4 regions of the Arthrobacter sp. D1-29 genome follow, and region 2 is predicted to be linked to each of the others. Evidence: predicted binding sites of a transcription regulator. Region 2 holds the regulator's gene; each other region holds the start of a gene.
What was found. Region 2 encodes HrcA, which represses chaperone genes, less so after heat shock. Its sites were predicted from a motif close to TTNGCACTCGNNNNNNNCGAGTGCNAA; they were not measured.

Region 1 (5,455 bases), 1.1 Mb from region 2:
CGTCGGGGGCGTCGGCCCATTCCCGGGTGGCCACGTAGTCGTTGCCGTCGTAGCCGCCCAGCACAGGGCTTTCCTTGCGCAGCAGCAGTTCGCCGGCGGGCTGTTCCGGCGTGGGCAGCACAAAGTCGTACACGCGGGAAGGCGTGAAGTAGGAGGTGTACCCGAGCCGGATCACCGGGGCCTCGTAATCGGAGCCGCCAACTCCTGCTGTGTATAGCTCCTCGTCGAATGCCGGTTCCACCGGGGCCTCCTGCGCGGCAGTGCCCAGTCCGTTCAGGCCCAGTACCTGAACCCGCTCGATGGTGTCCTTCCGGATGGACACCACCACGTGCGTGGACGTGACGCCCGCGCCGTTCACGCGGACATCATCGGAATGCGCGACGACGGTATCCCAGTGCTGCTCCGCCAGCGGCTTGGTGAGTTCGGCCGGGTCCACCAGGGACACCATGGAGTTGATGGCACCCCGGTTGTGGGTGAGCAGGATACGTTCGGATTTTTCGCCGTCGGGGCCGGTCAGCAGGAAAGGCTCGGCCTCATAAAGGACCCGCTGGTCCCGCGAAATCACGGTGGTGAGGGCCCCGGCGGGGTCGTCGAACCGCATCAGGCGGGTTTCGCTGTATTCGGAGCAGCCGATGCCCAGGACCAGGTGGCGCCGGTCACCGGAGAGTTCAAAGCCCAGCCACATGGCGACGTCGTCCTCCTGGTAGATCACCACGTCGTCGGCGACGGGTGTGCCCAGGACGTGGGACTTGACCTGGTACGGCCGCCACGAATCGTCCACCACCGTGTAGAAAATGCGCGTGCCGTCAGGGGAGAAGGAGACGCCGTAGAAGATGTTCTCGATGACGTCCGGCAGCAGTTCCCCTGTGCGGAGGTCCTTGATCCGGAGCGTGAAGCGTTCATCGCCGGCGTTGTCCACGGCGTACGCGTACAGGTTTCCGTCTACGGTGACTGCGGAGCCGCCCACGGAGAAGAATGGCTTGCCTTCGGCCTCAACGTTCCCGTCCAGCAGCACTTCCTCGCCAGGGATTTCGACGCCGGCCTCCACTGCCGGCGGAGTCCAGTCAGCCACGGGGTTTCCGGTGTCCTGGGCGCGGACGCGGCACTGGATTCCGTACTCCTTGCCTTCGGCGGAACGGCTGAAGTACCACCAGCCGTCTTTCCGGCTGGGAACAGACAAGTCAGTTTCCTGGGTGCGGCCCTTGATCTCCTGGAAAATGGCCCCGCGCAACGGTTCCTGGTGGGCTGTGACGGCCTCCTGGTAGGCGTTCTCTGCCTTGAGGTGCTCCACCACCTGCGGGGACTCCTTCTCCCGCAGCCATTCATAGTTGTCCACGAAGGTCTCGCCGTGGTGGATGCGCTCGGCCGGGACCTTCCGGGCGACGGGCGGCAGGGCAGAATCGGCGGAAACAGTGGCAGCGGACGCGTTGGCGGAATCCTGCAGCGGAGTCTGGGTCATCCCCTCAATATATAGACCCGGGCAGACAATCAGGGCGGCGTTCGCTACCGGGGGAGAGCACCCCCGCCCCCGTTGCTCTATCACTATTGGTCCCTCTCAGCGCTCAGAGCGACCAGTAGTGATAGAGCAACGGGCTGGTGGGGAGAACGTGAGCCTAGTTCGGAAATGGGCGCAGGCGTATCCTGATCACGCGAGAGAACATCCGCCCAGCCTGAGAGGGGAATCCTATGACCATCCCGCCAGTGCACGAACCCGAGCCGTTCCCGCCGGAACCGGGCCCGGATCCTTTCACCCCTGACCCCACCTCACCGGGTCATCCTGGCCCTGCACGGCCCAGCCCGGTTCCGACCCCGGAACCTCCCGGCCCATTGCCGGTTCCGGATCCGGGGCCGGAACCACTGCGGCCAGACCCTACCCGCAGCTAGAAAGCTGACCGATAGAGCTGACCGGCAACCAGCTGGTCAGTACGAAATAAACTCCACCAGTTCGCCCACCCGGTCCTCCGGGTAGTTGCGCGCGATGTCACCCTGGCTCAGGATGCCCACCAGGTCGTGGCCATCGATCACGGGCAGGCGGCGGACCTGGTGCTCCTGCATGGTGCGGATGGCTTCTTCGATGGAGTCATCCGCACCGATGGTCACCGGTTTGCCTTGGCCGAACTGTCCGGCCGTGGCAGTGCGGGGATCACCGCCGTCGGCGAGGCACTTGATCACAATGTCGCGGTCTGTGATCATCCCCTTCAGCCTGTTGTCCTCACCGCAGATCGGCAGCGAACCGACGTCGAGGTCCTTCATTTTCCGCGCTGCCTGCTCCAGCGTTTCGTTCTCACCGACGCATTCCACGCCGCCACTCATGATGTCGCGTGCCTTGATGGACATTGTGCTTCTCCCAATCATCGAAGGCGGTACTGTGGCCGCCTGCTTCCTTGGACCTGACTTTTTCAAGGCGCCAGCGGCGGGAATCGCGGGCGCCCACGCTCACCCATGGCCCCCTAAACGCCGACACCTTTATTATGCTAAGCATGCTTACCATTAGCCAAGACCCCTGCCGGTGTTCGCCCAAATTTTTCGCTCTAAACCGCTTGCATCCTGCTGCCGCCAGTGCTAAAAAATCTATATCAGCTGATATAGATCGGCTGGTAGGAAAAGTGTTGGACCGTCTCTTTCGAGGAGGGAAGCCATGTTGATGCGAACCGATCCGTTCCGTGAGCTGGACAGGCTGGCCCAGCAGGTCCTCGGCACGGCGGCGCGTCCGGCTGCGATGCCCTTGGACGCGTGGCGGGAGGACCAGGAATTCGTGGTGGCCTTTGATCTGCCCGGTGTAAATGCGGATTCAGTTGATCTGGATGTGGAACGGAACGTCCTGACGGTGAAGGTTGAGAGGCCGGATCCCGTGGGCAAGGACACCGAGATGATCGCATCGGAGCGGCCGCGCGGCGTCTTTAGCCGCCAGCTGATCCTGGGTGAGGCCCTGGATGCCGAAAACGTCAAGGCAACATACGACGCCGGTGTCCTGACTCTGCGGATTCCTGTCGTCGAGAAGGCCAAGCCGCGCAAGATCGAGATTGAAACGAAGGGGGCACATCATCAGATTGCCGCCTAGTTTCCGCACAAGGCCGGAAGGTTCGGACGCCATTGTTGGCTGCCTTTTGGGCGACTAGCCATTTGATGCACGCCACAGCGCCATAGGCGCATCGGCAGCGAAGCGACTGCTCCTTCCGAAACGGTGGCCCCCGGCAATGCCGGGGGTCATCTCATGCCCGCCGCAGCTTCGATCGAGGCAACCCCACCTCTCGACCAGGTCGCCTCCCAACTGGGTCGCAGCTAATGTCGTTATTCGCGCGAATGACGACGTTAACTGCGGCCTACTTGGGGGAGGAGGGGCGTACAACCGAAGCCCGGGCTCAGGTGTTGAGCTCCATCATGAGGGCCGGCAGTTCGTCGGCCAGTTCGTGGGCCAGGAATCCCAGGGGTCCCATCCTGCTGGCCAAGCGGTCCGCCGCCGCGGCATGGAGGTGGGTGCCCCAGCAGGCTGCCTGAGCATCGGTGGTCCCACGGGCACGGAGCCCGGCAATGGCCCCGGCCAGGATGTCGCCGCTGCCGGAGGTTCCCAGTCCGCCGAACCCGGTGGTGATTTGCCAACGTTCAGGTTCCTCCGGCGCCTTGGTGCCGGCTGGCCGCGCGATGAAACCCTGGCAGCTGACCACTGCCTGGTACCGGTCAGCGATCTCTGCCACGTCATCTTCCAGGTCTGCCAGGTCCCGGCCCAACAGGATTTCCGCCTCAGTGGGGTTCGGCGTGAGGATCAGCCGTCCCCGCCAGGGGGTCAGCTCCTCCTGGATTTTAGGCAGGGCGCCCAGGGCGTAGGCGTCCAGCACGATGGTGGCTCCCCGGCCGCCGTCGGAACCTTCGCCGTCGGAACTTCCGGAACCGTCGCCGTCGGTTCCGCCCGCTGCCTGGCTCCCCAAAAGCGCGCGGAGCAGCTCGACAGCGAGGTCCACATCGTCAAGCCCGGGGCCGATCAGCAGAACGTCGGCGGTTTCCAGGGCGGGCGCGATGCGTTGAAGGCCGGAGGCCTGCATGGACCCCTCGGCAGTCTCAGCAAGTCCCGTAACACCTGCCTCCGGGAGCGCCACGGCCAGCTGCACAGCCACTGATTCGGCCACAGCAAGCGTGAGCTTTCCCGCCCCGGCCCGGAGTGCGGCGCGGCCAGCCAGGAGGGCCGCCCCGGGCGTACTCCGGGCACCACCAATCACCAGCACAGCACCACGCGAATACTTGTCCTCACCGGCGGCGGGCAGCGGCCAGTCGCGCAGCAGTGAGGGCGTCACCTGGGCGGCAGGGGCCTCATTGCGGGTGGACACTGGCGTCCCCGGCGTGCTCGGTCACTTCCACACCCTGCTCCCTGAGATGGTCCGCCTGGTTGAACTCCTCCAGCGTCCATGGCCCCTTCCCCTCGGGGCGGACAAACCGGGTGATGGAACCGTTCAGAACGGAGGTGCCGGCGGCGAGGTCCAGGATCTCCCGCTCCGTCATCCCCTCCAGGATGTACCGGAAGAGCAGGATCACGGCGTCGTGGCACACCACCATCACGCGGTGCCCCATGCCCAGGCCGTTCAGCTCGTCAAGCACCGAGCGCAGCCGGAGCGCCACATCGGTCCAGGATTCACCGCCGGGCGGACGGTAGTAGAACTTGCCCAGCCAGCGCCGCCGTTCGGCCTCCTCGGGGAAGCGCTTCTCCACGCCCTGCCACGTCAGCATGTCCAGGACGCCCAGCTCCCGGTCCCGCAGCCGTTCATCGATGCGCACGCGGACGGGCCAGCCCGCAGTTTCCACGGCGATTTCGGCGGTCTGATGCGCGCGGGCATACGGGGAGGACACCACTGCATCCGGCCGGCGGTCTTCCGGGATGGCAGCAAGCGCCTTTCCGACGGCCACCGCCTGGTCCTGCCCGGTAGGGGACAATATGACGTCGGCGTCGCGTGCCGGGACGTCGATCACCTCAACGCCTGCCAGCTGTGCCTCCGACGCCGCAACATTGCCTTCGCTTTGGCCGTGGCGGATCAGGATGAGCTCCACCGCCCCGGCTTCCCGGACTGCCTGCGTCATTCCCTGATTTTCCACAAAGACCTGCCCCATCGCCATGTTGCCCGTTGTGCGGCTGCCGCTTTTCGGCACCCGAACACTACTAGCGGCTTACCCATTGGAAAGGGGGAAATAACGGCCGACGGCGGCGGGCAGGTGGGCGGGGCCCGCAGGTGGGCCTTTGCAAACCGTTAATCTACTTGTTGTTAGGTTAGCCTTGCCTCTACACTCAGCCAGTGAACTCGTCCCTGGAAGTTGCGCGGGTAGCCTTTGCCGCTGATCTGGCCCGCCACGGAGACCGTCCCGCCCTCCTCACCGGCGGCCGGACCATCTCCTACCTGGAACTCGCCCACCGGGTGGGTTCCTTTGCCGAGCGGCTCGGCCCCGTCCGCCGCCTTGTGGTGCTCGCGGC
Region 2 (5,455 bases):
TCCGTCACGCCGGAGTCCCTCGCCGTGCTGAAGGACGCCGGTTTCACCAGGGTCTCCTTCGGCATGCAGTCCGCGGTTCCTCACGTGCTCAAGGTCCTGGACCGTACCCACACCCCCAGCCGCGTGCCCCAGGTGGTTCAATGGGCGCGGGAAGCCGGGCTGGCTGTCAGCCTGGACCTGATCTACGGGACCCCGGGGGAGTCGCTGGAGGACTGGCGGCACACCCTGCTCACAGCCCTGTCCTACGAGCCGGACCACATCAGCGCCTACGCACTGATTGTGGAAGACGGAACCAAGCTGGCCGCCCAGATCCGCCGCGGTGAAGTTCCCGGCATCGACGACGACGACCACGCCGACAAATACGAACTCGCCGATCAGCTGATCGGCGAAGCGGGGCTGAGCTGGTATGAAGTGAGCAACTGGGCACGGACGCCCGGGCAGGCGTGCCGGCACAACCTGGCCTACTGGCGGGGTGACGACTGGTGGGGCATCGGCCCGGGAGCCCACTCGCACGTGGGCGGAGTGCGCTGGTGGAACGTCAAACACCCCACCGCCTACGCTGGCCGCCTCGCCCAGGGACTCTCACCGGCCGCCGGACGGGAAACACTCGACGACGCCACCCGGGACCTGGAGCGGATTATGCTCGGGGCGCGGCTTGAATCCGGGGTGGGCATCGGCTCGCTGGGGGAGTCGGGCAGGAAAGCAGTGGCCGGACTCATCGCGGACAGCCTGGTGGATCCCGCGGCGGCGTTCCGGGGACAGCTGGTGCTAACCCTGAAGGGCCGCCTGCTCGCCGACGCAGTGGTCCGCAGGATCCTTCCCGACTAGGGCAGGGGCCAGCGCACGTTGTGCCCTATTTAATCCACCGGAGGTTGTACTGGTAGCGGTGCGGCTGGCCGCGGTTCACATGGATTCCGGCCGCCACGGAGTAGCAGGTCAGGGCGATCCAGATCAGGGTGGCTATGACGGCAAAAATGTTGCCCACCAGGGGGAGGAAAACAAGGATGTTGGCCACCACCGCTGCGATGGTGGGCGGCAGGCTGAAATTCAGCGCCTCCTTGGACTCCTGCGCGGTGAAGGGTCCCCGGTCCCGAAAGATGAGGTAAATCAGCAGGGACGGGACGCATCCCAGGATCCCGCCGAAGTGGGCCAAGGTGGCCCATTGGCGGTCTTCGCTCGCCGTGAGCGGCAGCGCATTTGCGGGAACGCCATGGTACTCGGAACGGCCCTGGCCATCCTGGTTGTCCCTGTGTTCACGTGCGTTTTGTGCCACGGTGTCTTCCTTTGAACGTGCAATGGTGCTGGGTTTGGAACTGCCGGACTGAGGACAAAAACTGCCTTCGCCGTACCAAGAATACTGGGTCGGCGCTGGAAAGGACGCGTTGGCCGTCCCGGTGCCGGCAGCGCGAAAGCTAAGGCACTGTCAGGAAGTCGATGACTTCCTCGACTCGGCCAAGCAGCGATGCTTCCAGATCCGCGTAGCTGTGGACCGCCCCCAGCAGTTTCTGCCAGCCCAGGCCAATGTCCTCCTTGGTGGAGTGCGGCCAGCCGAAGGCAGCCAGGATTCCCGTCTTCCAGTCCTGGCCGCGGGGAACCACCGGCCATTTATCAATGCCCAGCACGGCGGGCCGGATGGCCTGCCATACATCCACATAGGGGTGCCCGACGATGAGGACGTTGCCGGCCGCACCCGGTGATGCCATCACCGCATCGGCGATCCGGGACTCCTTGGAGTCCGGCACGAGGTGGTCCACCAGGACTCCCAGCCGCCGGCCTGGCCCGGGACTGAAATCGGCGACAGCCCCCGCAAGATCATCGATGCCGTGCAAAGGCTCGACGACGATGCCCTCCACTCGGAGGTCGTCTCCCCAGACCTTTTCCACCAGTTCGGCGTCGTGCTTTCCCTCCACCCAAATCCTGCTCGCCTTGGCCACCTGGGCCCGCTGGCCCGCGACCCGTACCGACCCGGACGCAGTCCGGCCGCCGGCAGGGGCGGCCTGCCGGGGAGCGGGCGGCATGAGCCGGATGGGCCGGCCCTCCAGGAGGAACCCAAAACCCAGGCGGAAGGACCGCGATTTGCCGCGCCGGTCCTCCAGCGCCACAACGTGCATGCCGCCGGATTTCTCCACCCGCGTGACAGCTCCCACCCAGCCGGACTGGACGTCCTCCAGGACCATGCCGCGCTCCACGGGGATTTCAGGCAGCTGGTTTCGGGCGGGGGTGGCTATCTCCTGCGGTCCCCAGTTCTGGTATTGCATGGATGCACTCCGCCTTGCGCTAGATCGTGGCCCGGAATTTCGCCCGGAGCGGTACCAATGCTAACAACGGGGTGAGACATATTAGACTGTTAGCACTTAGGCACGTCGAGTGCTAACCCTGAAACCGTAGATGGAGGTGGAGTGTGAGCGAGCCACGCAAACTGGAAGTACTGCGTGCCATCGTGGAGGACTATGTGCACTCCCGGGAGCCCGTCGGTTCGAAGGCGCTTGTTGAGCGCCACCATCTGGGCGTGTCCAGCGCCACCATCCGAAACGACATGGCTGCCTTGGAGGACGAGGGGCTTATTACCGCCCCGCACACCAGCGCCGGTCGGATCCCCACGGACAAAGGCTACCGGCTGTTCGTGGACCAGATCTCGGCCGTGAAGCCGCTGTCCCCTGCCGAACGGCGTGCCATCCAGTCACTGCTGGAGGGCTCGGATGATCTTGACGATGTCCTGGACCGCACGGTCAGGCTTTTGTCCCAGCTGACCAACCAGGTAGCAGTGGTGCAGTATCCGCACTTGAGCCGCGCCTCCATCCGGCATATCGAATTTGTGCTCCTGGGGCCCCGGAAGGTCCTTGTGGTGCTGATCGCGAACACCGGCAAGGTGGAACAACGTGTGATCGACATCGGCCAGGACCTGGGCGATGATGCCATCGCCGGGCTCCGCGCCCGGTTCCTTGGCTCACTCTCTGGGACGCCTCTAAGCATGCTGACGCAGTCGCTGCCGGCGGTGGTCTCTGCTGTCAGCCCTGGCCAGCGGCAGGCAGCACAGGCCCTGGCGCACGGGCTGGAAAGCCTGGCGCACAACAGCCGTGAAGAGCGCATGGTCATGGCCGGCACGGCAAACCTGGCCAGGTCCAACGTGGATTTCCCGCTGAGTATCGGGCCGGTGCTCGAAGCCCTCGAGGAACAGGTGGTGATGCTGCGCCTGCTCAGCGAGATGGCGCAGGACCCCCGGGGGGTTACTGTAAGCATCGGCCGGGAAAATCCCTACGACGGCCTGGCCGAAGCATCGGTAGTGGCCACCAGTTACGGTCCGGACAGCACAGCAAAGATTGGTGTTCTCGGTCCCACCCGGATGGACTATCCCACCACCATGGCCGCCGTGCGGGCTGTAGCCCGCTACCTTTCACGAATTTTGGGCCCGTGATACGGGGCCCACAGGGTTCCGGTACAAAGAGCAGCACAGGCAGTACAACTGCAAGCGTTACAACAAGGAAGAGATAAAAAACTTGAGCAGCCACTACGACGTCCTGGGAGTCTCGCCGGAAGCCACCGGAGAAGAGATCAAGAAGGCCTACCGGAAGCTTGCCCGCACCCTCCACCCGGACGTGAATCCCGGTGACGATGCGTCGGACCGCTTCAAGGCTGTGACGCACGCCTACGAGGTGCTTTCAGATCCACAGAAGCGCCGTGTTTACGACACCACCGGCAATGAAAACGGCACGGACAACGGTTTCGGTGGCGGTGGGTACGCCGGCCAGGGCTTTGCCTTCCAGGACATCTTCGACACCTTCTTCGGTGCCAGCGGTTCGTCGGGGCCTGCTTCACGCGTACGCCGGGGACAGGACGCGCTGATCAGCGTCCGGATTGAACTCCGTGACGCCGTCTTCGGCGTTAATAAGAAGCTCGAAGTGGACACGGCCGTCACCTGCCCCACCTGCAACGGTTCGTGCTGCCGCGAGGGAACCCACCCGGAGCGCTGCGACATCTGCGGCGGCAGTGGCCAGGTCCAGCGCGCAGTCCGTTCCATCCTTGGCCAGGTCATGACGGCGGCGCCGTGCGGTACCTGCGAAGGATTTGGAACTGTCATCAAGGACCCCTGCAACGAGTGCAGCGGGCAGGGACGGATCCGCAGCCGGCGCTCCCTGACTATCAAGGTACCGGCCGGAGTTGCCACCGGAACCCGTATCCAGCTCTCGGGCCAGGGCGAAGCGGGCCCCGCTGGAGGCCCCGCCGGAGACCTGTACGTCGAAATCCGGGTCAATAATGACGCCACTTATGTCCGCGATGGCGACGACCTGCACGCCACGCTCAACATTCCCATGACGGCGGCCGCGCTCGGAACGGAACTCGCGCTCGAGACCTTCGACGGGCTGCAGGAGATTGACGTCAAGGCCGGCACGCAGTCGGGCGAGATCATCACCCTCCGCGGCCTTGGCGTGACGCACCTGCGCGGCTACGGCCGCGGCGACCTGAAAGTGCATCTGCAGGTTGAGACGCCCTCCAAGCTTGATGCGGCCCAGGAAGACCTCCTGCGGCAGCTGGCAAAGATGCGTGGTGAGCAGTTTACCGAGGGGAAGCTGGCCGCCAGCGGCGGTGTCTTCGCCAAACTTCGGGACCGGCTCGGTAACCTGTAGCGGTGAGCAATCCGGTTTTCTTCAGCGCGGCCGGGTCCCTGGACCAGATGGAACCTGGCCGCCGATTTGTCCTTGAGGGGCCGGAGGCACGCCACGCGGTAACGGTCAAGCGCCTCGCCCCCGGGGAATCTGTGGATATCGCCGACGGCGCCGGTAAGCGGCTCACCGGAACTGTCATTTCGGCGCAGCCGGCTGAACTGACGGTGGAATGCTCGGGACTTGCGCTTGAAGAACGCCCCGACGTCCGGCTGGTCCTGGTCCAGGCGCTGGCCAAAGGTGACCGGGATGAACTTGCCGCCGAAACGGCAACAGAACTCGGCATCGACGCAGTGATCCCCTGGCAGTCCGAACGCTCCATTGTGCGTTGGAAGGGTGAGCGCGCAGTCAAATCCCACGCCAAATGGCAGTCGGTTGTTGCGGCGGCGGCCAAGCAGGCCCGGCGGGCATGGATCCCTGAGGTGCGGGCCGCCGTCGACACCCAGGGCCTGGCGGCCGCTGTGGCGTCAGCGGACCTGGCCGTGATTCTGCATGAGGATGCTGTCCGGCCGCTAAGGACTGTCCTGGAAGCCTGGCAGGATTCGGATACCGGAACCAGTCCCCGGGAAGTCCTCCTCATCGTTGGGCCGGAGGGCGGCATCAGCCCGCGCGAAGTCACACGGCTCTGTGATGTCGGCGCAGTGACGGCGCTCCTGGGACACCATGTGCTGCGTTCCTCCACGGCAGGCCCGGCAGCCGTGGTGCTGGCAAGTGATGTACTGGGCCGCTGGGCCGCACCTGCCGGCTAGGCTCAAGCTACAGACTGAACGGAACCTCCCGCTGGACCGAACTCC
Region 3 (5,455 bases), 760 kb from region 2:
GGACGGGTGCCAATTCTCAACAAAGACATGACCGTCTGCATTTCACTCTCGGCCCGGCCCAGCAACAACGGGACCCGCTTCCACAACCACCTGTATGGGCAACTGGGGCTGAACTGGATCTACAAGGCCTTCGCGCCCACCGACCTGGTCCAGGCGATCGCCGGCGTCCGCGGGCTGGGAATCCGTGGCTGCGCCGTGTCCATGCCATACAAGGAGGACGTGATTGCCCTCGTGGATGAGCTGGATCCCTCGGCCAAGGCAATCGACTCGGTGAACACAGTGGTGAACACGGACGGGCGCCTCGTCGCCTACAACACGGACTACACAGCGATCGAACGGTTGCTGGAGCGCAACGCCGTACCCACCGGCTACTCCGTACTTGTGCAGGGATCAGGCGGCATGGCCAAGGCCACCGTCGCGGCCTTGCGGGACGCCGGTTTTACCGACGTGACGGTCATCGCCCGGAACGAAAAAACCGGCCGCGCCCTGGCAGAACAGTATGGGTTCCGCTGGAGGGGAGAGCTCGACGGCGGGACTGCGGACATGATTGTTAACGTCACGCCCCTTGGGATGGCGGGAGGCAAGGGCGCAGACGCGCTGTCCTTCCCCCAGGATGCCATCGACGCCGCCAAGGTGGTGTTCGACGTGGTGGCACTGCCCGCGGAGACGCCCCTGATCCAAGCCGCACGTGCGGCCGGGAAACCCGTCATCACCGGAGCCGAGGTGGCCACTATCCAGGCTTTGGAACAGTTCGTGCTCTACACGGGCATCCGTCCCACTGACGAGCAGGTGCGCGCCGCCGAAGAATTCATGCGCGACCAATAGCAGCCAGAGCCCTGCCTCAGGGCGTCACACCGGCTCAACCGAGATGGCCACCCTCTCCTCACCGATCCGGGTCAGGATCAGGGTGGCTGTCCTGTTTCCTGCCTTCTTCCCCGAGCCCTTGCCCCCCGTTTTCCCTGCAGGAAGCAGCTGCTTGCGCAGTTCCTCAGGTGTCACGGAGGTCCCGCGCTTTTTGATGTCCAGCACGCCGATGCTTTTCTCCTTCACCCAGGCCTTGAGCGCCTTGACGTTGTACGGCATTACTTCCAGGATCTGGTAGGCCCGAGCGAAAGGTGTGTCCACCAGGTCCGGGGCGCAAATATAGGCGATGTGCTCATCCAGCAGGTGCCCGCCCAGTTGAAGGGCGACGTCGGCCACCAGTCCTGCGCGGATGACGGCGCCGTCGGGCTCATAAAGGTAACCCTCCGCTGCACCGACCGGGGCGGTGGGACCGCCACCGAAGTCCTCAGCACTGGTCAATTCAGCGGCACCCTGCGCGCCCAGCAGCAAGGCGGCACGGCGGATTCCGGGCCTGCTCACCGAGTTGAACCACAGCGTCACTTCCGTGACATCCCCGGCGACGGAAACCCATTGCGCTTCGCACCCGGCGGGGACGGCATCGTGCGGCATGCCCGGGCCCATCTTTACACCCACTGCCCGGCCGGTTGCAGCCACGGCTTCCACAAAGGAAAGCGGCGGGGAAAAGGCCTCCGGATCCCAGATCCGCTTGGTACCGGAGCTGGAGGTCACACGGCGCGCGGGATCCAGCCACACGCCGTCGATCCCGTCCAAGGGTAGTGACATGGCGTCCGAGTGGACCACGGTGGCGTTGGAAAAAGGAATGAGGTTGACCGTGGCGCAGGCCGCGGTGGTCTCATCCATCTCCACTGCCGTGACGGTGATGTCCATGGATGCCAACGCCAGGGAGTCCGCGGCGAGTCCGCAGCCAAGGTCGGCCACGTGGCGGATGCCGGCCTGGGCAAACCGCTCGGCATGCCGGGCGGCAACGTTGAGACGGGTGGCCTGTTCAAGGCCTGCCTGGGTGAAAAGCATGCTCCGGGCGAACTCGCCGAACTTGGATTCAGCCTTGGTACGCAGCCGGGACTGGGTCAGGACGGCAGAGACGAGTTCGGGGGAGTGGCCGGCCTTGCGCAGGGCGGAATTCAGCTCAAAGGCCTTGTCCTCCTGGTACGGTCCCAGGGACGCCAGCAGCTCCCAACCTTCGCTCGTGAGCAGTGGGGCAATCTGGTCCTGCGGTGCTTGGGGCATGGGTTCAAGCGTAGTGGAGGAGCCCCCTGGTGAGTTCCGGATAGGGTTGAAGTCATGGAAGACAGTGCAGGCACCCAGCCGTCCGAACAGCCCCGATCCAGCAACCTGGGCCTGGTGAAGTACGCGCGGCCGGCACTGATAGCCGGGGCCGCAGTGGCCATTGTGTGTATCGCGCTGCTGGTGATCATCTTCTTCCTGGACACCTTCAACGCCACCGTCTATTCCGTGGGCGGCAAGGACATTCAGGACGCCACGGACGAGGCACGGGACATCAGGGGCCTCCATAACGGTGCCAGGTTTGGCGGCTTTATTGTCCTGGTGATCTCCTTGCTCGCCTTCGTTGGCGGCGCCGTGGTTCTGTACCTTAAGCGCGGCACCGGCCCCGACACCAGCGGCGACGAGGACGTGGATTTCGACGACCTCGCCGGCCGGTAATCCATCCGGCCGCTGCCGGGATAAGGGTTCGCCAAGGACGAAATGCTGGCACTCGCCTTGACCGAGTGCTAACCACTTACATAGAGTCATCATTAGCACTCTCCCTAGGAGGGTGCTAATACATGAAGAGCTGCCAGCCAGGCTGCTGCCGGCACCGCGACGACGGTTTGCCAGCCACGGCGAAGCAGCTTTCCAGTCCATGAATTTGCTGACGTAGAAGGAGAGGTCCGAGTGTCGGTCTCTATTAAGCCTCTTGAGGATCGTATTGTTGTCCGCCCGCTCGAAGCCGAGCAGACCACGGCTTCCGGCCTGGTAATCCCGGACTCCGCACAGGAGAAGCCGCAGGAAGGCGAAGTTGTCGCAGTAGGCCCCGGCCGCTTTGACGACAACGGCAACCGCGTTCCGCTCGACGTTGCCGAAGGCGACGTTGTTATCTACTCGAAGTACGGCGGAACCGAAGTCAAGCACAACGGCACCGAGTACCTCGTGCTCTCCGCCCGCGACGTTCTGGCGATCGTCGTAAAGTAACTCTTTGGATCCCCGTGCCGCTGGTCATGCTCTTCGCTGGCCCGCGGCACGGGGTTCTGTCTTGAAAGGACACAACCATGGCAAAGCAGCTTGCGTTTAACGACGCTGCCCGCCGGTCGCTCGAAGCCGGCATCGATAAGCTCGCCAACACTGTCAAGGTGACGCTCGGCCCCCGCGGCCGCAACGTTGTCCTCGACAAAAAGTGGGGAGCACCCACCATCACCAACGACGGCGTCACCATCGCACGTGAAGTCGAACTGGACGACCCCTACGAGAACCTTGGCGCCCAGCTGGCCAAGGAAGTAGCCACCAAGACCAACGATGTTGCCGGCGACGGCACCACCACCGCCACGGTGCTGGCACAGGCACTGGTCAAGGAAGGCCTGCGCAACGTTGCAGCCGGCGCAGCTCCCGGCCAGATCAAGCGCGGCATTGAGGTTTCTGTTGAGGCCGTTGCCGCCCGCCTGCTCGAGAATGCCCGCCCCGTTGAAGGCACCCAGGTGGCCAGCGTTGCTGCCATCTCGGCTCAGAGCGACGAAATCGGCGAGCTCCTCGCCGAGGCGTTCGGCAAGGTCGGCAAGGATGGTGTGATCACCATTGAGGAATCCTCCACCACGCAGACTGAGCTGGTCCTCACCGAGGGCATGCAGTTCGACAAGGGCTACCTCTCCCCGTACTTCGTCACCGACGCAGAGCGCCAGGAAGCCGTCCTTGAGGACGCCCTCATCCTGATCAACCAGGGCAAGATCTCCAACGTCCAGGAATTCCTGCCGCTGCTGGAAAAGGCACTGCAGAGCTCCAAGCCGCTCTTCATCATCGCTGAAGACGTGGATGGGGAGGCACTGTCCACCCTGATCGTGAACCGCATCCGCGGCACGCTGAACGTGGTTGCCGTCAAGGCTCCGGGCTTCGGCGACCGCCGCAAGGCAATGCTGCAGGACATCGCCACCCTGACGGGTGCCCAGGTTGTTTCTCCGGAGCTGGGCCTGAGCCTGGACACCGTTGGCCTTGAGGTGCTGGGTACCGCCCGCCGCATCACGGTCACCAAGGACAACACCACCATCGTTGACGGCGCCGGTTCCGCAGAAGACGTCGCAGCCCGGGTTTCCCAGCTGCGCGCCGAGTTGACCCGCACCGACTCCGACTGGGACAAAGAAAAGCTTCAGGAGCGCCTGGCCAAGCTGGCCGGCGGCATCGGTGTAATTAAGGTTGGCGCAGCCACCGAGGTTGAGCTGAAGGAAAAGAAGCACCGCATCGAGGACGCAGTGTCCTCCACCCGCGCAGCCCTCGAAGAAGGCATCGTCGCGGGCGGCGGTTCAGCCCTGATCCACGCCCTCAAGGCACTGGACGAGGATCCTGCAGTCCAGGCGCTGGAAGGCGACGCAGCTGCCGCAGTGGGCATCGTCCGCCGTGCACTTGTCCAGCCGCTCCGCTGGATCGCCCAGAACGCCGGGTTCGACGGCTACGTTGTCACCGCCCGGGTTGCCGATCTGGAAACCAACAACGGCTTCAACGCCAAGTCCGGCGAGTACGAGGACCTGATCGGCGCCGGTGTCATCGACCCCGTCAAGGTCACCCGTGCTGCCCTGCGCAACGCGGCTTCAATCGCGGCACTGGTTCTCACCACCGAAACCCTCGTGGTGGAGAAGCCTGCCGAAGAAGAAGAGCACGCAGGCCACAGCCACTAAGGCTGCAGCCCGCGGAAAGCAGTCCACGTAAAAACCGGTCCAGCATTTGCTGGGCCGGTTTTTTGTGCTTTCGTTTCCTGGCTACGCGGCCGCTATGTCCTGCGTCTCGACGGCGCCCGCGCGCTCGTATACCAGCGACACCGACCCCTTTGGAAAGGTCCGTGCCGGCTCGGCGAGGCGGAAAGTGGTGGGGATAGTCCCGGCGTCGAAGAGGCGCTTTCCCTGCCCTAAAGTGACCGGGTAAAGCCAGAGGTGGAGGCGGTCAATCACGTCCGCGGCGAGCAGCGAACGGATCAGGACGCCGCTGCCGAACATGTGCACTTCATCGAACTCCTCACGGAGCCGGCCCGCTGCCGCCGCATCCGGCAACACCGTGGTGCCGGCCCAGTCGGCAGCGGACAGCGTGCTGGAGACCACGAACTTGGGCACGCGGTTGAGCGTGCCGCCAACCTTGTCGGACTGGTGCGGCCAGTAGCTCGCGAAGATGTCGTAGGTCTTCCGGCCGAGAAGCAGCGCGTCAATCCGATCGATCTCGGCTTCGATAGCTGCGTCGGCCTCGTCGTCGTTCACCGGCGCCTGCCAGCCGCCGTAGGCGAAGCCGCCCTCAGCGTCCTCGTCGCGGCCGCCCGGCCCTTGGTAGACGCCGTCGAGGGTAATGAACAGGTTCGCGACGATGATTCCCATGCGTACAGTCTGGAACTGCGCTCCGGCGC
Region 4 (5,455 bases), 740 kb from region 2:
GATCCCGGACAGCGAGCCACCGCAGCACCACAACGGACGTCACAAACGCCGCCAGGCACCACACCGGCAGCAGGGGCGTACCCCGCCCGAACAGCAGCAGCGCCCCGGAAACAAAACCAGTCAGCAGCGCCGCGAGCCCGAGGAGGGCAAGGCCCGTCCTGCCGTAGCGGATCCGGAAAGCACCCGGCGTCGTGGTTCGGGTTGCGTCCCGTTCGGATACGGGGCTCTTCCTGATGTCCATGGCTTTCTCCTGAGGGGCGCTGATGTTCATGAGCATCCCGGCTCTCGGGTCCAATGATTCAGTGGCTGGTGTTTCCGCCGGAATCTCGCCGGCAACCTGGAACTGGGGCCTGCGGTTCCGGAGAACGTAAGGGGCAACCCACACAATCCAGAGCACAACGGCGACCACCAGGATCACTGAGCTGCTAAGAGGGAAGTCCACACTCAAAACCGTATGAGCATTAGCGTGGTGGCTGCCGCATTAGCCCCGGTGTGTCGCAGGTGGACTGTGAATCAATGGATTTATTACGGACGGGACGCCAGCCAGCGGCGAAGCAGTCCGTCCGGAACTTCTTCCGACGTCAGCGCGAACGTCCGGTGGTCTGCCCACTCGCCGTTGATATGCAGGTACCGCGGCCGGAACCCCTCATCCCTGAAGCCCAACTTTTCAACGACACGCAGGCTGGGGCCATTCTCCGGCCGGATATTGATCTCCATGCGGTGGAGCCCCAGTGTTTGGAAACAATGGTCAGTTGCCATCGCCACTGCCGTAGGGGCAATCCCGTGTCCGGCCCTGGCCTGGTCAACCCAGTAGCCGAGCGTGGCCATGAGTGCCGATCCCCACACTATGGAGGAGACCGTGAGCTGGCCTACGATAACCGGGGAGCGGGCGCCGGGCGTGCGTTCAGTGATCAGGAAGGGCAAGGCGGTTGCCTGGGCGGCCTGGATGTTGAGGGACCGCACCATGTGCCGGTAATCGGGCAGGCCTCCTCCCGGGACGGGGTTGGAGGCTTCCCATGGCGCCAGCCATTGGCTGTTGCGGGCCCGGACCGCTGTCCACTCCTTTTTGTCCCGGTAGCGGATCGGGCGCAGGACCAGGTCGCCGCACTCAAGGGTGACGGGCCAGATTGGACCGGCGCGCATGGCATTACCTGGAAAGACCGGCGGTGAAGCCTGGCAGCCATTCCCGCAAACCGGGACCCAGGTCATCGCTGTCGATGGCCAGCTGGACGCAGGCCTTGAGGTAGCTGAGCTTGTCACCGGTGTCGTAGCGCCGCCCGCGGAAGACGACTCCATAAACGCCGTCGCCGGCCCCGTCTCCGGCTGCCAGATCCTGAAGCGCATCCGTGAGCTGGATTTCGCCTCCGCGGCCCGGGCCTGTGCGTTCCAGCACGTCAAAGACCGCCGGGTTAAGCACGTACCGTCCGATCACCGCAAGATTGGAGGGTGCCTCATCGATATCAGGCTTCTCCACCAGTTTTTTGATCCGGACGTAGGCCTCGCCATCGATTTCCTCGACGTCGGCGCAGCCGTAGGCGCTGATCTGGTCCGGTTCTACCTCGATCAGGGCTACTACCGACCCTCCGGTCTTGGCCTGAACCTCAATCATGGTGCTGAGCAGTTCGTCCCGGGCATCGATCAGATCGTCCCCAAGGAGGACGGCAAATGGCTCGTTGCCTACGTGCTGCCTTGCACGCAGGACCGCGTGGCCCAGGCCGTTGGGGTCGCCCTGCCTGACATAGTGGATGTCGCCCAGGTTGCTCGCGGCCTGGATGGACTCAAGCTTGGCGGTATCGCCTTTGGCCGCCAATGTGGCTTCCAGGGCCGGGACCCGGTCAAAGTGGTCTTCCAGCGCCCGCTTGTTGCGGCCGGTAATCATCAGTACGTCGTTAAGGCCCACCTTGACGGCTTCCTCAACCACGTACTGGATGGCGGGCTTATCCACCACCGGAAGCATTTCCTTCGGCATGGCCTTCGTGGCAGGCAGGAACCTGGTGCCGAGTCCCGCAGCGGGAATAACGGCCTTGCGAACTGTCTGATGAGTGGTAGTCACTGGACTAATCTAACGGAGGGACCAATCATTCAGTAATTATCAGAGCTCCGGCGAGGGTGCCGGCATCGACCTGGGCAGTGGCCTGGTCAAGGCATTCGGAGCGGGCCGGACAGAGGAGCAGCAGTGCCTGGAGAGAGCAAGGAAGCAAAGGAAATCATCCGTGCACGTCACCGCCAGCGGCGGGCCCAGATGGCTCCCGGTGAGCGTGAAGCGGCTGGCGGCCGCCTGGCTGTCAACGGCCTCGAATGGGCCCAAGGAATGGCGGCAGAAGAGGCATCAACGTTTGGTGTGTACCTGGGGGTTGGCTCCGAACCGCCCACTGTGCCCCTCATCAACGCCCTCCACGGGCAGGGCCACAAGATCCTGCTCCCTGTCTGTGAACCTGACCGCCACCTGAGCTGGGTCTACTGGTCTCCCGAGGTGAACTTTGTGCGGAGCCGGTATGCCCCCATCCTGGAACCCGACGGCGTCCGGCACGGCCTTGACGTTATGGAAGGGGTGGCGGCCCTCGTCATTCCTGCCACAGCCCTGGACAAGAGCGGAAACAGGATTGGCCAAGGCGGCGGTTACTACGACGTCTTCCTGGCCTCCCTCGCTACCAGAGTTCCGCAACTGCCACTGGCAGCCATGATTTACGACGAGGAACTGCTCCCGGCAGGCACCATTCCCAGCGAGGAGTTCGACAGGAAAGTGCCGGCAGCCCTCATGCCCTCCGGCGTGGTCAGGCTGGCCGACACAGCATCCTGAGCGGGCCCAGCGGCGGGGATGATAGAATTAGCACTCAGGCCCTGCGACTGCTAATGACGGCTCGTTCCGTACAGGCAGCACGGGACCTCTCGTTTGCCCAAGAGGAGGAGCACCAGTGCCAACGTATGCCTACGCCTGCAAGGATTGCGGCCACGCCTTTGACATCGTCCAGTCATTCACGGACAGCACTCTGACGTCCTGCCCTGAGTGCCAGGGGACCTTGCGCAAGAAGTTCAACAGCGTGGGCGTTGTTTTTAAGGGCTCAGGTTTCTACCGGACGGATTCCCGGGATGCCAAGGGCAACACGGTGACGGCTGCTCCTGCGGCTCCCGCCACTCCGGCTCCTGCCCCGGCGCCTGCTCCCGCAGCCGCAGCCAGCTGATCTCTACGGCCTGCTGACGGCTGCACCGTCAGGCCATAGCCTTCGACGCCGGCAGCCTGGTTGTCCACATAGGCGCCACTGCCACTGTCGTGTCTGGGTCCGCCAAACGTAGCGTGGCTGCATGCCAGCTACCCTCCTCCGCTCCCGGCGCCCCGTCCAGCGCAGCCGCACCAATCGAGGCCCTCATTCGCCGCCTGCACCCGGACGTGGGCCACGCCCCCGGATGGCTGCCTGGCTCAGCCGTAACCGCCGCCTGGCCGTTGCCCTCCTGCTCTGTCTTTCCGCTGGAATCGCCGTCAATCAGCTCACCCCGGCGCCTGCTGATTCCGTCACCGCACTGGCCGCCGCACGGGACCTCCCCGCGGGCATGGCATTAACACTTCCTGATCTGGAGGAAGTGCAGATACCGCCCCGGCTGGCGATTTCCGGCGCCCCGCAAAAAAGCATTGACCTTGAAGGCAAGCAACTGGCAGCGCCCCTGCGGAAGGGGCAACTGGTGGCGGACTCCCAGCTTCTGGGACCCGGCCTGCTGGCCGGGACTCCCCCGGGCTCAGCGGCCGTACCGCTGAGGATGGCGGATCCGTCGTCCATCCAGCTCGTATCTCCGGGACAGCTCGTCAATGTGGTGCTGACCGGTGCCAACGGCCATGACCAGAGATCTCCTCCGGAGGTGCTTGCGTCGGCCGTGCCGGTGCTTTGGACATCGGGACAGGGCGGCAAGACGGGCGAGTGGTTGGGTACAGGTGAGACCGACGGGCTGATCGTGGTGGCGGCAAGTCCGGACCAGGCAGCGCGGCTGGCCGGGGCCTCCACGCAGGGCAAGCTGTTCTTTGTCCTCGTGGGCGCTAACTAGCCTGCCATGCAAACATCCAACGCCAGCCACTGGCTACTCCAGACGGCAGCAAACGCTTACCCCCAGTGAGGGGGCTTCTGTTCCTTCAGCCAGGCATCATGGTCATCATCGGGCCCGTCGCCCCAGCGCCGCGGGTCATCTTCGGAAGCCTTGTTGGGAAGAATTGCGGCCGTTCCGCTTTTCTCCCCAGGCTGATCTTCGGCAGGGCTTTCGTTGCCAGCCGGCCCCTTGGCAGGGTTGTTTGTGGTCATGCCTGTCGCCTCCTGGCCCTCCCGGGCTCCGGTCCGGCTGTGGTTGTGGTGGTTCCCCCCTACCGGATCATGAACTTCAGCGTAGCCGGGTTCCTGCTCCCGGTCCTCCGCGTAACCGCGTTCGGGTTCCTGGTCCCCGGCGTAGTCCCGTTGCCGGTCCTGGCCCTGGTTTTCTAGGCCAGCGAGGGTCAGCGGGTCCACGTCGTCGTCAAAGAAACCGGCAGACGCCGTGGCCCGTCCGGGCAACACAACGTTCTCAAGGCCCAGGTAGCCGGCAATGCGGTCGGCGCAGGCTGAAGGGTCGGTGAATACTTCAATGGTCCACAAGGGCATGTACCGCCAGCCCAGACGTTCAAGCAACTGCGGACGGAGCCTGCTCCGCTCGCGGACGCTCATGGTCCGGTACTGCTCGGTGCCGTCCGACTCGATGGCCACGGGGCGGGGAATCTCGGCGTCGTCCTGCCCCATGGTGCTCAGGGGGTCCGCCGCAGCAACAACGTCGATAACGCCGTCGTACTGGTGCCAGACGCGGGCTCCACGGGCGCGGAGCCGGTCCCCCAGGTCAGCCACCAGGGGGTCTGCTCCGAGCGCCTGTTCACTGGCAGCCGCGCGGGATGCCGGAGTACCAAGGTTGGTGTTGCCCGAAATCTCCCGGTCCAGCAGTTCATAGAGGTCCACGGCGCCGTGGGCCAGGCGGGTGTGATCCAGGTCCTCCGGGCGGAAGCAGGTCAGTACGTGCAGGGATCTGCGTGCACGGGACATCGCCAGCGCGAACTTCTCCCTCCCGCCCTCAGCGGAAAGGGGGCCAAAGTTGTGCAGGGCACGGCCATGCGGAGTGCGTCCGAAGCCGGGCGAAAATATCACGTGATCCCTGACCAGGCCCTGGGCCCGCTCAAGGTCCACCACACGGAACGACTCAGGCCCCGCGCTAAAGAACCCCGCCAGTCCAGGATGGTTGGGCAGCTGAAGCCGGATGGACTCACCGATCCGGGCAGCATGCCGAAGGCTGGCGGTTACCACAGCAAGCGAGGTCCGCGGACGTTGCCGGGCATGTTCAAAGACCAGCTGGACCACACGGTTGACTTCCGCCACCACGGATTCCACACCCTCGTGATCGGCGCTGGGCAGGCCTGTTCCGTCCGGCAGGTATTCAACCAGCAACGCCCGGT

Region 1: M1E17_RS18345 (Hsp20/alpha crystallin family protein) is a predicted target of HrcA. The motif match lies at 2,540-2,566, and genes of this name have one in related genera.
Region 3: groES (co-chaperone GroES) is a predicted target of HrcA. The motif match lies at 2,572-2,598, and genes of this name have one in related genera.
Region 4: M1E17_RS16555 (FmdB family zinc ribbon protein) is a predicted target of HrcA. The motif match lies at 2,828-2,854, and genes of this name have one in related genera.

Annotation. Positions count from the first base shown of each region.
Region 1 is NZ_CP096383.1:4,043,456-4,048,910, reverse strand. Features, by position in the region: gene M1E17_RS18355 (S9 family peptidase) at 1-1,459, opposite strand, end outside; gene M1E17_RS18350 (CBS domain-containing protein) at 1,921-2,337, opposite strand; gene M1E17_RS18345 (Hsp20/alpha crystallin family protein) at 2,639-3,061, shown strand; gene M1E17_RS18340 (NAD(P)H-hydrate dehydratase) at 3,363-4,322, opposite strand; gene M1E17_RS18335 (histidine phosphatase family protein) at 4,306-5,067, opposite strand; gene M1E17_RS18330 (AMP-binding protein) at 5,280-5,455, shown strand, end outside.
Region 2 is NZ_CP096383.1:2,940,143-2,945,597, reverse strand. Features, by position in the region: gene hemW (radical SAM family heme chaperone HemW) at 1-828, shown strand, start outside; gene M1E17_RS13240 (DUF4870 domain-containing protein) at 854-1,273, opposite strand; gene M1E17_RS13235 (DUF3097 domain-containing protein) at 1,413-2,258, opposite strand; gene hrcA (heat-inducible transcriptional repressor HrcA) at 2,402-3,415, shown strand; gene dnaJ (molecular chaperone DnaJ) at 3,498-4,625, shown strand; gene M1E17_RS13220 (16S rRNA (uracil(1498)-N(3))-methyltransferase) at 4,628-5,410, shown strand.
Region 3 is NZ_CP096383.1:3,705,043-3,710,497, reverse strand. Features, by position in the region: gene M1E17_RS16675 (shikimate 5-dehydrogenase) at 28-825, shown strand; gene M1E17_RS16670 (THUMP-like domain-containing protein) at 850-2,091, opposite strand; gene M1E17_RS16665 (hypothetical protein) at 2,146-2,526, shown strand; gene groES (co-chaperone GroES) at 2,758-3,054, shown strand; gene groL (chaperonin GroEL) at 3,132-4,742, shown strand; gene M1E17_RS16650 (dihydrofolate reductase family protein) at 4,824-5,426, opposite strand.
Region 4 is NZ_CP096383.1:3,676,344-3,681,798, forward strand. Features, by position in the region: gene M1E17_RS16535 (hypothetical protein) at 1-442, opposite strand, end outside; gene M1E17_RS16540 (GNAT family N-acetyltransferase) at 526-1,143, opposite strand; gene galU (UTP--glucose-1-phosphate uridylyltransferase GalU) at 1,148-2,053, opposite strand; gene M1E17_RS16550 (5-formyltetrahydrofolate cyclo-ligase) at 2,177-2,800, shown strand; gene M1E17_RS16555 (FmdB family zinc ribbon protein) at 2,916-3,182, shown strand; gene M1E17_RS16560 (RcpC/CpaB family pilus assembly protein) at 3,304-4,035, shown strand; gene M1E17_RS16565 (AAA family ATPase) at 4,092-5,455, opposite strand, start outside.